DNA from 2 places in the Variovorax sp. V213 genome. Region 2 is predicted to be linked to the other one. Evidence: riboswitches for the same ligand, from Rfam matches in the RefSeq annotation. Region 2 holds a riboswitch; the other holds the start of a gene.
What was found. Region 2 has a riboswitch for glycine ahead of gcvT (glycine cleavage system aminomethyltransferase GcvT). Riboswitches for the same ligand answer to the same signal wherever they lie in the genome.
Positions count from the first base shown of each region.

Region 1: it holds a riboswitch for glycine, as region 2 does, so the genes downstream of both, ACAM55_RS21120 (D-amino acid dehydrogenase) here and gcvT (glycine cleavage system aminomethyltransferase GcvT) in region 2, are expected to answer to the same signal.

Region 1 is NZ_AP028664.1:4,447,987-4,453,852, reverse strand. It holds gene ACAM55_RS21125 (FIST N-terminal domain-containing protein) at 1-784, shown strand, start outside; gene ACAM55_RS21120 (D-amino acid dehydrogenase) at 802-2,103, opposite strand; glycine riboswitch at 2,194-2,300, opposite strand; gene rfbB (dTDP-glucose 4,6-dehydratase) at 2,556-3,638, shown strand; gene rfbD (dTDP-4-dehydrorhamnose reductase) at 3,635-4,525, shown strand; gene rfbA (glucose-1-phosphate thymidylyltransferase RfbA) at 4,574-5,476, shown strand; gene rfbC (dTDP-4-dehydrorhamnose 3,5-epimerase) at 5,473-5,866, shown strand, end outside.
Region 2 is NZ_AP028664.1:1,781,523-1,787,388, forward strand. It holds gene gcvP (aminomethyl-transferring glycine dehydrogenase) at 1-2,172, opposite strand, end outside; gene gcvH (glycine cleavage system protein GcvH) at 2,222-2,593, opposite strand; gene gcvT (glycine cleavage system aminomethyltransferase GcvT) at 2,636-3,808, opposite strand; glycine riboswitch at 3,854-3,969, opposite strand; glycine riboswitch at 3,982-4,071, opposite strand; gene ACAM55_RS08565 (hypothetical protein) at 4,122-4,667, opposite strand; gene ACAM55_RS08570 (TRAP transporter large permease) at 4,807-5,866, opposite strand, start outside.

The sequences.
Region 1 (5,866 bases), 2.6 Mb from region 2:
CGCGGTGGGCGGCAACGGCAACATCCGCGGGCATGGCGCGGCGGGGGGCGTGTTTTCGGGTGGCTTGTCGGGCGTGGTGTTCGGTGAAGGCGTGCGGCTGGTGTCGCGCGTCACGCAAGGCTGCCAGCCACTGCGCTCGGGCGCGGGGCGCGAGCGCGAGATCACCGAGGCGGACGGCAACCTGCTGCTCAAGCTCGACGGCGAACCTGCGCTCGATGTGCTGCTGGCCGACCTGCAGGTGTCGCTCGAGCGGCCGCAGGAAGCCATCGACGCCGTGCGCGCCACCCTGGTAGGCCTTGCCGATGCGGGCAGCGACGGCATCCGCCGCACCGGCGACCTGGGCGCCGACGTGCTGGTGCGCCACATCATCGGCCTGGACCCCACGCGCCGCGGCATCGCCATCGCCGACGTGGCCGAAGCCGGCATGCGCCTGACCTTCTGCCGCCGCAATGCGCAGGCCGCGCGCGCCGACCTGATGCGCATCTGCGCGGAAATCCGCGAAGAGCTGGAGCCCGAGGAGCAGACGCTGGCCACTGCGCGCGCCGTGGCAGCCGGCGAGGCCGAGGCAGCGCCGCATCCGGCGCGCCGCATTGCAGGGGCCGTGTACGTGAGCTGCTCGGGACGCGGCGGGCCGCACTTCGGCGCCCCGGGCGCCGAACTGCAGATCGTGCGGCACGCACTGGGCGACGTGCCGCTGGTCGGTTTCTTTGCGGCGGGCGAGATCGCCCGGCACCACCTGTATGGCTATACGGGGGTGCTGACGGTGTTTACCAGCAAGGACTGAGCCGCCGCTGCCGGCGTTCAGGCCGGCTGCAGCGCGCGCGCGGCCGGCGCAGGCATGCCGGTGAACGCAAAGTCGACCTCGGGCACGAGCCCGCTCACGATGCGCGCAATCGACTTGCCCGAGCCGCAGGCATGCGTCCAGCCGAGCGTGCCGTGGCCGGTGTTGAGGAACAGGTTCGGCAGCTTCGTCTTGCCGATCAGCGGCACGTTGCTTGGCGTTGCGGGACGCAGGCCGGTCCAGAACTGGGCCTGCGTGGTGTCGCCGGCACCCGGAAACAGTTCTTCGACGCGCCGCACGATCGCCTCGCAGCGCACGCGGTTCAGGTCGCGGTCGTAGCCGTTGAGCTCAGCCGTGCCGGCAATGCGCAGGCGGTCGCCGCTGGCCGAGGTGTAGCGCGAGAACACGAGCTTGTACTCGTCGTCGGTGAGCGAAACCTGGTGGGCCTTGGAGGCGTCCTTCACGGGCAATGTCACTGAATAGCCCTTGGCCGGGTAGATCGGCAGGCGAATGCCCAGCGGTGCCGCATAGAGCGGGCTCAACGAGCCCATCGCGAGCACGAAGGCATCGCCCCGGATGCGCTGGAAGCGGCCTTCGCTGTCGGTGGCTTCGATGTGGTCGATGCTGCCGCCGGCTTCGCGCAAAGCCGTCACCGTGTGGCTCATGAGGAACTTCACGCCGGCCGCGGCGGCCAGGCCGACCAGTTCGCGCGCGAAGCGGTTGGCGTCGCCGGATTCGTCCTCGGCCGTGTAGGTGGCGCCGGCCAGCTGAGGACGGATGTGGGCGAGGGCAGGCTCGATCTTCACGGCCTCGTCGGCCGAGATCACCAGCCGCTCGCAGCCGAGGGCGCGCATCTGTTCGGCCGGCTTCAGCGCCCCGTCGAACTCCTTCTGCGTCGTATAGAAGTGCAGGATGCCCTGCGTGCGCTGGTCGTATTGGAGGCCGGTGTCGGCGCGCAGCTGCTGCAGCGTGTCGCGGCTGTAGGTGCCCAGGCGCACGATCTGCTCGATGTTGTGCCGCGTGCGTGCCGGGGTGCATTCGCGCAGGAACTGCAGGCCCCAGAGCCATTGGCGCATGTCGGCGCGAATGCGAAAGAGCAGCGGGGCGTCTTCCCTGCCCAGCCATTGCAGCACCTTGAGCGGCGCGCTGGGGTTGGCCCAGGGTTCGGCATGGCTGACCGAAATCTGCCCGCCGTTGGCAAAGCTGGTTTCGGCCGCAGGCGTGGCCTGCCGGTCGATGACGGTCACTTCGTGGCCGAGTTGCTGGAGGTAGTAAGCCGAAGTCACGCCGAGCAGGCCGGCGCCAAGAACGATCACGCGCATTTCAAGTACCTTTTGAGGTTGGCGCTTGAACGGCGGGCTTGGTTTGCTACTGATTCAATAGCAAGCAACCGGACGACCGCCGTCCAAGTTGCCGCTCCCCCTGTCCTTGGTACCTGAGAGATTCACCCGCTGCGCCCGCAGCGGGTTTGCTCCTTCGGTGCATCACGCAAAGGTGACGGCTCTCCAGACGGCGTATCAGTTGGTGCAGTACAGGCCCTTCTCGAAACTCTTTGAAAGAAGAACTTCAAGAATTCGGAGGGCCGACCTGAGCGTTTATGGGAGTTTGCGCCTTCGGTGAGGTAGCAAAAAGCGCTACCTGCTCTCCTGCAGTAGGGGCTATTGTAGGCGCACGCGCCGAGCTGCCCACCCCTCGATTTTGGCAATTCGGTCCAATGGGATAATCACGGGACAGATTCGCCTGAGGGCGATTGTTCGACAACTTCGGGGGACTCATGATTCTGGTAACCGGCGGCGCCGGCTTTATTGGCGCCAATTTCGTACTCGACTGGATCTCGCAGAGCGACGAGCCGGTCGTGAATCTCGACAAACTCACCTACGCCGGCAACCTCGAGACGCTCGCGTCGCTCAAAAGCGATCCACGGCACATCTTCGTGCAGGGCGACATCGGCGACAGCGCCCTGGTCGACCGCCTGCTGGCTGAGCACAAACCGCGCGCGATCGTGAACTTTGCCGCGGAATCGCATGTCGATCGTTCCATCCACGGCCCCGAAGATTTCGTGCAGACCAACGTGCTCGGCACCTTCCGTTTGCTCGAGTCCGTGCGTGGCTACTGGAGCGCGTTGCCGGCCGACCAGAAGGCCGCGTTCCGCTTCCTGCATGTGTCGACCGACGAGGTCTACGGCTCGCTTTCCAAGACCGACCCCGCCTTCACCGAAGAGAACAAGTACGAGCCCAACAGCCCCTACTCGGCCAGCAAGGCCGCCAGCGACCACCTCGTGCGCGCCTGGCACCACACCTATGGCGTGCCGGTGCTCACCACCAACTGCTCCAACAACTACGGGCCCTTCCACTTCCCCGAGAAGCTCATCCCGCTGATGATCGTCAACGCACTGGCCGGCAAACCGCTGCCCGTGTACGGCGACGGCATGCAGGTGCGCGACTGGCTCTACGTGAAGGACCACTGCAGCGCCATCCGCCGCGTGCTCGAGGCCGGCAAGCTCGGCGAGACCTACAACGTCGGCGGCTGGAACGAGAAGCCCAACATCGAAATCGTCAACACCGTGTGCGCGTTGCTCGACGAACTGCGCCCCAAGGCCGACGGCAAGCCCTACAAGGAGCAGATCAGCTACGTCACCGATCGCCCGGGCCATGACCGCCGCTACGCCATCGACGCGCGCAAGCTCGAACGCGAACTCGGATGGAAGCCCGCCGAGACCTTCGACAGCGGCATTCGCAAGACCGTCGAGTGGTACCTAGCCAACGCCGAGTGGGTGCGCAACGTGCAAAGCGGTGCCTACCGCGAATGGGTCGAGAAGCAATACGACGCCGCGCCCGCGGCCAAGGCCGCGGCATGAAGTTGCTGCTGCTGGGCAAGGGCGGACAGGTCGGCTGGGAACTGCAGCGCAGCCTCGCACCGTTGGGCGAGCTGGTGGCGCTCGATTTCGACAGCACCGAATTGAATGCCGACTTCAGCCGCCCCGAGCAACTGGCCGAGACCGTGCTCAAGGTCCGTCCCGACGTCATCGTCAATGCCGCGGCCCACACCGCGGTCGACAAGGCCGAGAGCGAGCCCGAGTTTGCGCGCAAGCTCAACGCCACCTCGCCCGGCGTGGTGGCCCAGGCCGCCCAGCAAATCGGTGCGCTCATGGTGCACTACTCCACCGACTACGTGTTCGACGGCAGCGGCAGCAAGCCCTGGAAAGAAGACGACGCCACCGGCCCCCTCAGCGTGTACGGGCGCACCAAGCTCGAAGGCGAACAACTCGTGGCCGCGCACTGCGCCAGGCACCTGATCTTTCGCACCAGCTGGGTCTATGCCGCGCGCGGCGGCAACTTTGCCAAGACCATGCTGCGGATCGCCAAGGATCGGGATCGCCTGACCGTCATCGACGACCAGTTCGGCGCGCCCACCGGGGCCGAACTGCTCGCCGATGTCACGGCACACGCCATTCGCGCCACCCTGCAAGATCCGGCCAAGGCCGGGCTCTATCACGCAGTGGCTGGCGGTGAAACCACCTGGTGCGGCTATGCGCGCTTTGTGCTCGAGCAGGCGAAGGCGGCTGGCGTCGAACTCAAGGCCGGGCCTGCAGAGGTCGATGCCGTGCCCACCAGCGCCTTCCCCACTCCTGCGACACGTCCCGCCAACTCGCGCCTGGACACGCGCAAGTTGCAGTCCACCTTCGACCTGGTGCTGCCGCACTGGCAGCAGGGCGTAGCCCGCATGCTGCGCGAAACCCTTTAAGCACGCCGAGCGCGGCAAAGCAAAGAAAGCAAGGAGAAAAGCACAACGATGACTACCAAGATCACGACGAAACGCAAAGGCATCATCCTCGCTGGCGGCTCGGGCACGCGCCTCCACCCGGCCACGCTCGCGCTCAGCAAGCAGCTGCTGCCGGTGTACGACAAGCCAATGATCTACTACCCGCTCAGCACGCTGATGCTCGGCGGCATGCGCGACATCCTGATCATCAGCACGCCGCAGGACACGCCGCGCTTCCAGCAACTGCTGGGCGACGGCAGCCAGTGGGGCATCAACCTGCAGTACGCGGTGCAACCAAGTCCCGATGGCCTGGCACAGGCCTTCATCATCGGCGACAAATTCGTAGGAAATTCGCCGAGCGCGCTGGTGCTGGGCGACAACATCTTCTACGGCCACGACTTTGCGCATCTGCTCGCCGATGCCGATTCGAAGCAATCCGGCGCCACCGTGTTCGCTTATCACGTGCACGACCCTGAGCGCTACGGCGTGGTCGCCTTCGATGCCGAGGGCAAGGCCAGCAGCATCGAGGAGAAGCCGGCCCAGCCCAAGAGCAGCTACGCGGTGACCGGCCTCTACTTCTACGACAACCAGGTGGTCGACATTGCCAAGGCCGTGAAGCCCAGCGCGCGTGGCGAACTCGAGATCACGGCCGTCAACCAGGCTTATCTGGATCTCAAGCAGCTGAACGTGCAGATCATGCAACGCGGCTATGCGTGGCTCGATACCGGCACGCATGAGAGCCTGCTGGAAGCGGGGCAGTTCATCGCAACGCTGGAGCACCGGCAGGGCCTGAAGATCGCCTGTCCGGAAGAAATCGCGTGGCGCCATGGCTTCATCGACCGCGAGCAGCTGGCAAGGCTCGCCGCGCCGCTGCAGAAGAACGGCTACGGCAAGTACCTGAACCATCTGCTGGCCGAGGAGGTGCGCTCGTGAAGGCAACGCCCACCGCCATTCCCGAGGTGCTGATCATCGAGCCGAAGGTCTTCGGCGATGCGCGCGGCTTCTTCTACGAGAGCTTCAACGGCAAGGCGTTCGACGAGGCTGTCGGGCGGCATGTCGAGTTCGTGCAGGACAACCATTCGCGCTCGGCGAAGGGTGTGCTGCGCGGCTTGCACTATCAGATCCAGCAGCCGCAGGGAAAGCTGGTGCGTGTTGTTCGAGGCGCGGTGTTCGACGTGGCTGTGGACATTCGCAAGTCGTCGCCGACCTTTGGCAAATGGGTGGGCGTGGAGCTCAGCGAGGACAACCACAGGCAGCTGTGGGTCCCCCCGGGTTTTGCACACGGTTTTCTCGTTCTGAGCGAGACGGCGGAGTTCCTGTACA
Region 2 (5,866 bases):
CGGGCCGCCGCCGCCGTGCGGAATGCAGAAGGTCTTGTGCAGGTTCAGGTGGCTCACGTCGCCGCCGAATTCGCCCGGCGCGGCCACGCCGACCAGCGCGTTCATGTTGGCGCCGTCCACGTACACGCGGCCGCCGTGCTCATGCACGAGCTCGCAGAGTTCCTTCACGCGGGTTTCGAACACGCCGTGCGTGCTCGGGTAGGTGATCATCACTGCGGCCAGCCTGTCGCTGTGCTTCTCGCAGGCGAACTTCAGGTCGTCCATGTCGACGTTGCCCTGCGCGTCGCAGGCCGTCACCACCACCTGCAGGCCCACCATCTGCGCGCTTGCGGGGTTGGTGCCGTGCGCCGATGAGGGAATGAGGCAGATGTTGCGATGCCCCTGGCCATTGGCTTCATGGAAGGAGCGGATGGCCAGCAGGCCCGCGTATTCGCCCTGCGAACCCGCGTTGGGCTGCAGGCTGATGCCCGCGTAGCCGGTGGCTTCGCACAGCCAGGCGCGCAGCTGCGCATCGAGCTGGGCGTAGCCTACCAGCTGCTCGGCCGGTGCAAAGGGGTGGATGTTGGCGAACTCCGGCCAGGTGATCGGGATCATCTCGCTGGTCGCGTTGAGCTTCATCGTGCAGCTGCCGAGCGGAATCATGCTGCGGTCGAGGGCCAGGTCCTTGTCCGACAGGCTGCGGATGTAGCGCAGCATGGCGGTCTCGCTCTTGTGGGTGTTGAATACCGGGTGCGTGAGAAAGGCGCTGGTGCGGCGCAGGTCTTCGGGCAGGCGCGGCGCAGTGTTGGCCAGGTCGTCGAAGCGCGGCATCGGTGTGCCGGCCGGCACGAACAGCGCCCAGAGTGTCTCGATGTCGGCGCGCGTGGTGGTTTCGTCGAGCGAAATGCCCAGGTGCTGCTGCAGCCGCTGGCGCAGGTTGACGCCCGCCGCCTGCGCGCGCTCGATGATCTTCGGCGTGTCTTCGCCGGTGCGGATGGTCAGCGAATCGAAGGCCGTGGCGTTGACCGGCTCGCGGCCCATTTGCGCGAGGCCTTGCGCGAGGATGGCCGTGAGCGCGGCCACGCGCTGCGCGATGCGCGTCAGGCCGTCGGGGCCGTGGTACACGGCGTACATGCTGGCCACGACGGCCGGCAGCACCTGCGCGGTACAGATGTTGGAGGTGGCCTTCTCGCGGCGGATGTGCTGCTCGCGCGTCTGCAGCGCAAGGCGGTAGGCGGGCTGGCCGTGGGTGTCCACGCTCACGCCCACCAGCCGGCCCGGCAGCGAGCGCTTGAACTCGTCGCGGCAGGCCAGGTAGGCGGCGTGCGGGCCGCCGTTGCACAGCGGCATGCCGAAGCGCTGCGTGGTGCCGCAGACGATGTCGGCGTCCCATTCGCCGGGCGGCGCGAGCAGCGTCAGCGCCAGCAGGTCGGCCGCCACGCAGAAGGCGGCGTCACACTGGTGCGCATGGCCCGCGAGCGGGCGCAGGTCGTGCACGTGGCCGGTGGTGGCGGGGTACTGCGCGAGCACGCCGAAGAACTCACCGCTCACCATCAGGTGAGGCAGCGTCTCGGATACGGTGCTGACCTTGACCTCGATGCCCAGCGGCGCGGCGCGCGTCTTGATGACCTCGATGGTCTGCGGATGGCAGTCGCCCGACACCAGGAACACGTTGCTCTTGCTTTTCACGCTGCGCTTGGCGAGCGTCATGGCCTCGGCCGCGGCCGTGGCTTCGTCGAGCATCGAGGCGTTGGCGATGGCCATGCCCGTGAGGTCGCACACCATGGTCTGGAAATTGAGCAGGGCTTCCATGCGGCCTTGCGAAATCTCGGCCTGGTAGGGCGTGTAGGCCGTGTACCAGGCGGGGTTCTCGAGCACGTTGCGCAAGATGACGCCCGGCGTGTGCGTGCCGTAGTAGCCCTGGCCGATGAAGCTCTTGAACACCTTGTTCTTTGCCGCGATGGCCTTCAGCTCGGCCAGCGCATCGGCTTCCGTGATGGCCGCCGGCAGCCGCATCGGCTTCGCACGGCGGATGGCCGCGGGCACGATGCCGTCGATGAGCTCCGCCCGCGTTTGCGAACCGATCACCGGCAGCATGCGCGTCTCGTCCGCTGCATCGATGCCGATGTGGCGGGCGAGGAATTCTTCGGCGTTCTCCAGTTGTTGCAAAGAGGGAAGGGCGGGAATCGGCATGGCGGTGAAGGATCGGAGATGAGGAAGGGCGGCTTGGGAACTCGGCGGATCAGGATTCGGCGGCGAACTTGTCGTAGCTGGCGGCGTCCAGCAGCGCGTCGAGCTGCGCGGGTTCGCTGAGCTTGACCTTGAAGAACCAGCCGGCAGCCAGCGGGTCGGTGTTGGCGAGCGACGGGTCGGCGCGCAGGGCTTCGTTCACTTCGGTGATCTCGCCCGACACGGGCATGAACACATCGGCCGCGGCCTTGACCGATTCGACGACACCGGCCACTTCACCCTGGGCAAAGGTCTTGCCGACTTCGGGCAGGTCGACGAACACCACGTCGCCCAGCGCGTCCTGCGCATGCACGGTGATGCCGACAGTGGCCGCGCTGCCTTCGGCCGAGACCCATTCGTGGTCCTTGGTGTACTTGATGCTCATGAAAAAACTCCTCGTGGAAAAAATGATAGGGGGGTGCCGAGCCTAGCCGCGGTAGTAGCGGGCGGGCACGAAAGGCAGGGTCGAGACTTCCATCGGAACCGGCTTGCCGCGCACGATGGCCTGCACGCGCGTGCCGGGTTCGGAAAATGCGGTGGCCACATAGCCCATGGCGATCGGGCGGTCGGCCGTCGGGCCGAGCAGGCCGCTCGTGACAAAGCCGATGTCGTGGCCTTCGAACGATTGCAGCACCGTGCCGTCGCGCACCGGAATGCGCTCCAGTGCCACGAGGCCCACGCGCCGGCGCTTCAGCGTGTCGTGGTCGGTATGGCCAGCGGCGCCGGCCGTGGCGGCGGCAAGCTGGGCCAGGACCTTGGCCGCGCCCGGAAAGCCGCCTTCGCGCGCGCCGCCCATGCGGCGCACCTTCTGGATGGCCCAGTTCAGCGAGGCCTCGACCGGTGTGGTGGTGGTGTCGATGTCGTTGCCGTAGAGGCAGAGCCCGGCTTCCAGTCGCAGCGAATTGCGCGCGCCCAGGCCGATGGGCTTGACCTCGGGCTGGGCCAGCAGCAGGCGGGCGAGCGCGTCGGCATCCTTTCCGGCCACCGAGATCTCGAAACCGTCTTCGCCGGTGTAGCCGCTGCGGGTGGCAAAGGCGGGAATGCCGCCGACCTGCACCGCGCCGCCGGTCATGAAGACGAAGCGCTCGATGCCGGGCGACAGCCGCGCCAGCACCGTGGCCGCCTGGGGGCCCTGCAACGCGAGCAGCGCGTGGTCGGGCATGGGCTGCACATCGCAGCGCGCGCCGATCTTCTGTTGGATGTGGGCCAGGTCGGCCACCTTGCAGGCGCCGTTGACGATCACGAAGATCGAGCCGTGCCCTTCGTTGAAGAACATCAGGTCGTCGAGGATGCCGCCCTGGTCGTTCAGCAGCAGGCCGTAGCGCTGCTTGCCGGGCGCGAGGTCGATCACGTCGACCGGCATCAGGGTTTCGAAGGCGGCCGCGGCGTCCGGGCCCACCAGGCGCAGCTGGCCCATGTGCGAGATGTCGAACAACCCGGCGGCATCGCGCGTGTGCTTGTGCTCGGCCATGAGGCCGGCGGGGTACTGCACCGGCATCGAATAGCCGGCAAACGGCACCATGCGGGCGCCCAGTTCCACGTGCAGGTCGTGGAGCGGCGTCTTGAGAAGTTGGGCGTCGGATGAAGCGGAAGCGGCCACAGGGCACTCCAAAGGGGCAGTCGAATTCCATGGCGCAAGCCATGGGCCACCCCTGCTGTCCGCTTTACCTGAGAGATTCGCCCCACGATCGGGGTTTGCTCCTTCGGTGGGCCGCTGCATCGCCTTGATGCCTGCAACAGCCTCTCTCCAGCAAGGAAACGCCGGCATGCGCCAGCGCTGTGTCAGTCCTTTTGCCTGAGCGTTCGGGAAACCCCTGCGCCTTCGGCGGCCTCGCATGGCGAAGCTCTCTCCTGACCATGCCGAGTGTAGTGGATCGCGGCGCCCCGGTCCGGCGGCCGGTGGGCGGACGGGCTCAGTGCACGGTCTCGGAGGAGAGCGGCAGTAACCTCTCGATACGCTCGCGCAGCGATTCGGCGCGTTCCGCCCCGGCGGTTTTCTCGACCTCCGAGAGCATCAGCGCCGCAATCGTCAGCATGGCGTCGCGGTCGCGAGCTTCGCGCAGCGCGTCGCGCATCTGCGTCGCAAACCTGGGGTCGCGCCGCACGAACATGCGTTCGCAGATGTCGAACAGGAACATGCGCGTGGTGGCCAGGGAGCGCTTGCCGTCGAAATGGTCGGCGGCGGTCGCGGCCTGGGCTGGTTCGGCCGCTCGGTCCATGGCCGCCGCAGGGGCGGTTGGCGCGGAGGCGGGGGTGGCCTGGGGATAGTGCAGGTAGCCGCGGCTCATCAAGGCCTGCAATGCCTGCTCGGCTTCGCTGCGGTTTGCGAACAGCGGGCTGAAATCGGTCAGCGAACGCCGGCCGTCGGCCATCAGCAGCAATGCGCGTTCGCGCTGGCTGAGCGTGCGTTGGCCGCTTTGGAGTTCGTCGCGTGCCTTGTCGGTCTTGATGGGAAACATGGCGCAACAGCTTTCGGGGATCGAAGGCTGCAGCATCGTTGCAAGAGGTGACATCTTCGTGAAACCATTGCATTACAGGCCGGAAACAAAAAAAGGGCAGCCCGGCGAAGGCTGCCCGTTTTCTTGATGGCCGTTTCGACTATTTGGCGTAGACCAGGTCGCGCAGCGCCAGCGATATCCACGGCACGTAGGTGATCACCATCAGGCAGGCCAGGATCACGAGCACGAAGGGCACCAGGTACTTCACGATCCGGTCGAGCGAGATGCGCGCCACCGTGCAGGCGGCGAACAGGTTCACGCCGAAGGGCGGGGTGATCATGCCGAGCGCGAGGTTCACCACCATGATGAGCCCGAAGTGCACCGGGTCGATCCCGAAGTGCACGGCCACCGGCGCGAGGATGGGCGCGAGCACGATGATGGCCGCGCTGGTCTCGATGAACATGCCGATGATGAACAGCGCCGCGTTCACGCCCAAAAGGAACATCGCGGGCGATTTCAGCACTTCTTGCAGCCAGTGGCCGATGGCGTCGGGCACGCCCGCGCGCGTGATCAGGAACGCGAAGAGGCCCGCGTTGGCGATGATGAACATGATCACCGCCGACGACAGCACCGACTTGCGCAGGATGACGTAAAGGTCCTTCGGCTTGATCTCGCGGTAGATCACCACGCCCACCACCAGTGCATAGAACACCGCCACCGCCGAGGCTTCGGTCGGCGTGAAGATGCCGCCGTAGATGCCGCCCAGGATGATGACCGGCATCAGCAGCGCCCAGCCGGCCTGCCACGTGGCCTTGCCGAAAGGCATGCGGCCGTCGCCGTCGTTCTTGCCCCAGCCCTTCCATTTGCAGTAGACCCAGACGAACAGCATCAGCGCCAGGCTGATGAGAATGCCGGGGCCGAAGCCCGCAATGAACAGCTCGCCGATCGAGACCTCGGCGCTCACGCCGTACAGAATCATCGGGATCGAGGGCGGGATGATCACGCCCAGCTCGGCGCTCGTGGCCTGCAGCGCCGCCGCGTAGGCGGTGGGATAGCCGTGCTTGATGAGCGCCGGAATCAGGATGGCGCCAATGGCAAAGGTGGTGGCCACCGATGAGCCCGACACCGCCGCGAAGATCATGCAGGTGAGCACGCAGGTCATCGGCAGTCCGCCTTGCACGCCCCCCACGATGCTCTTGGCGAATTCGACCAGCCGGCGC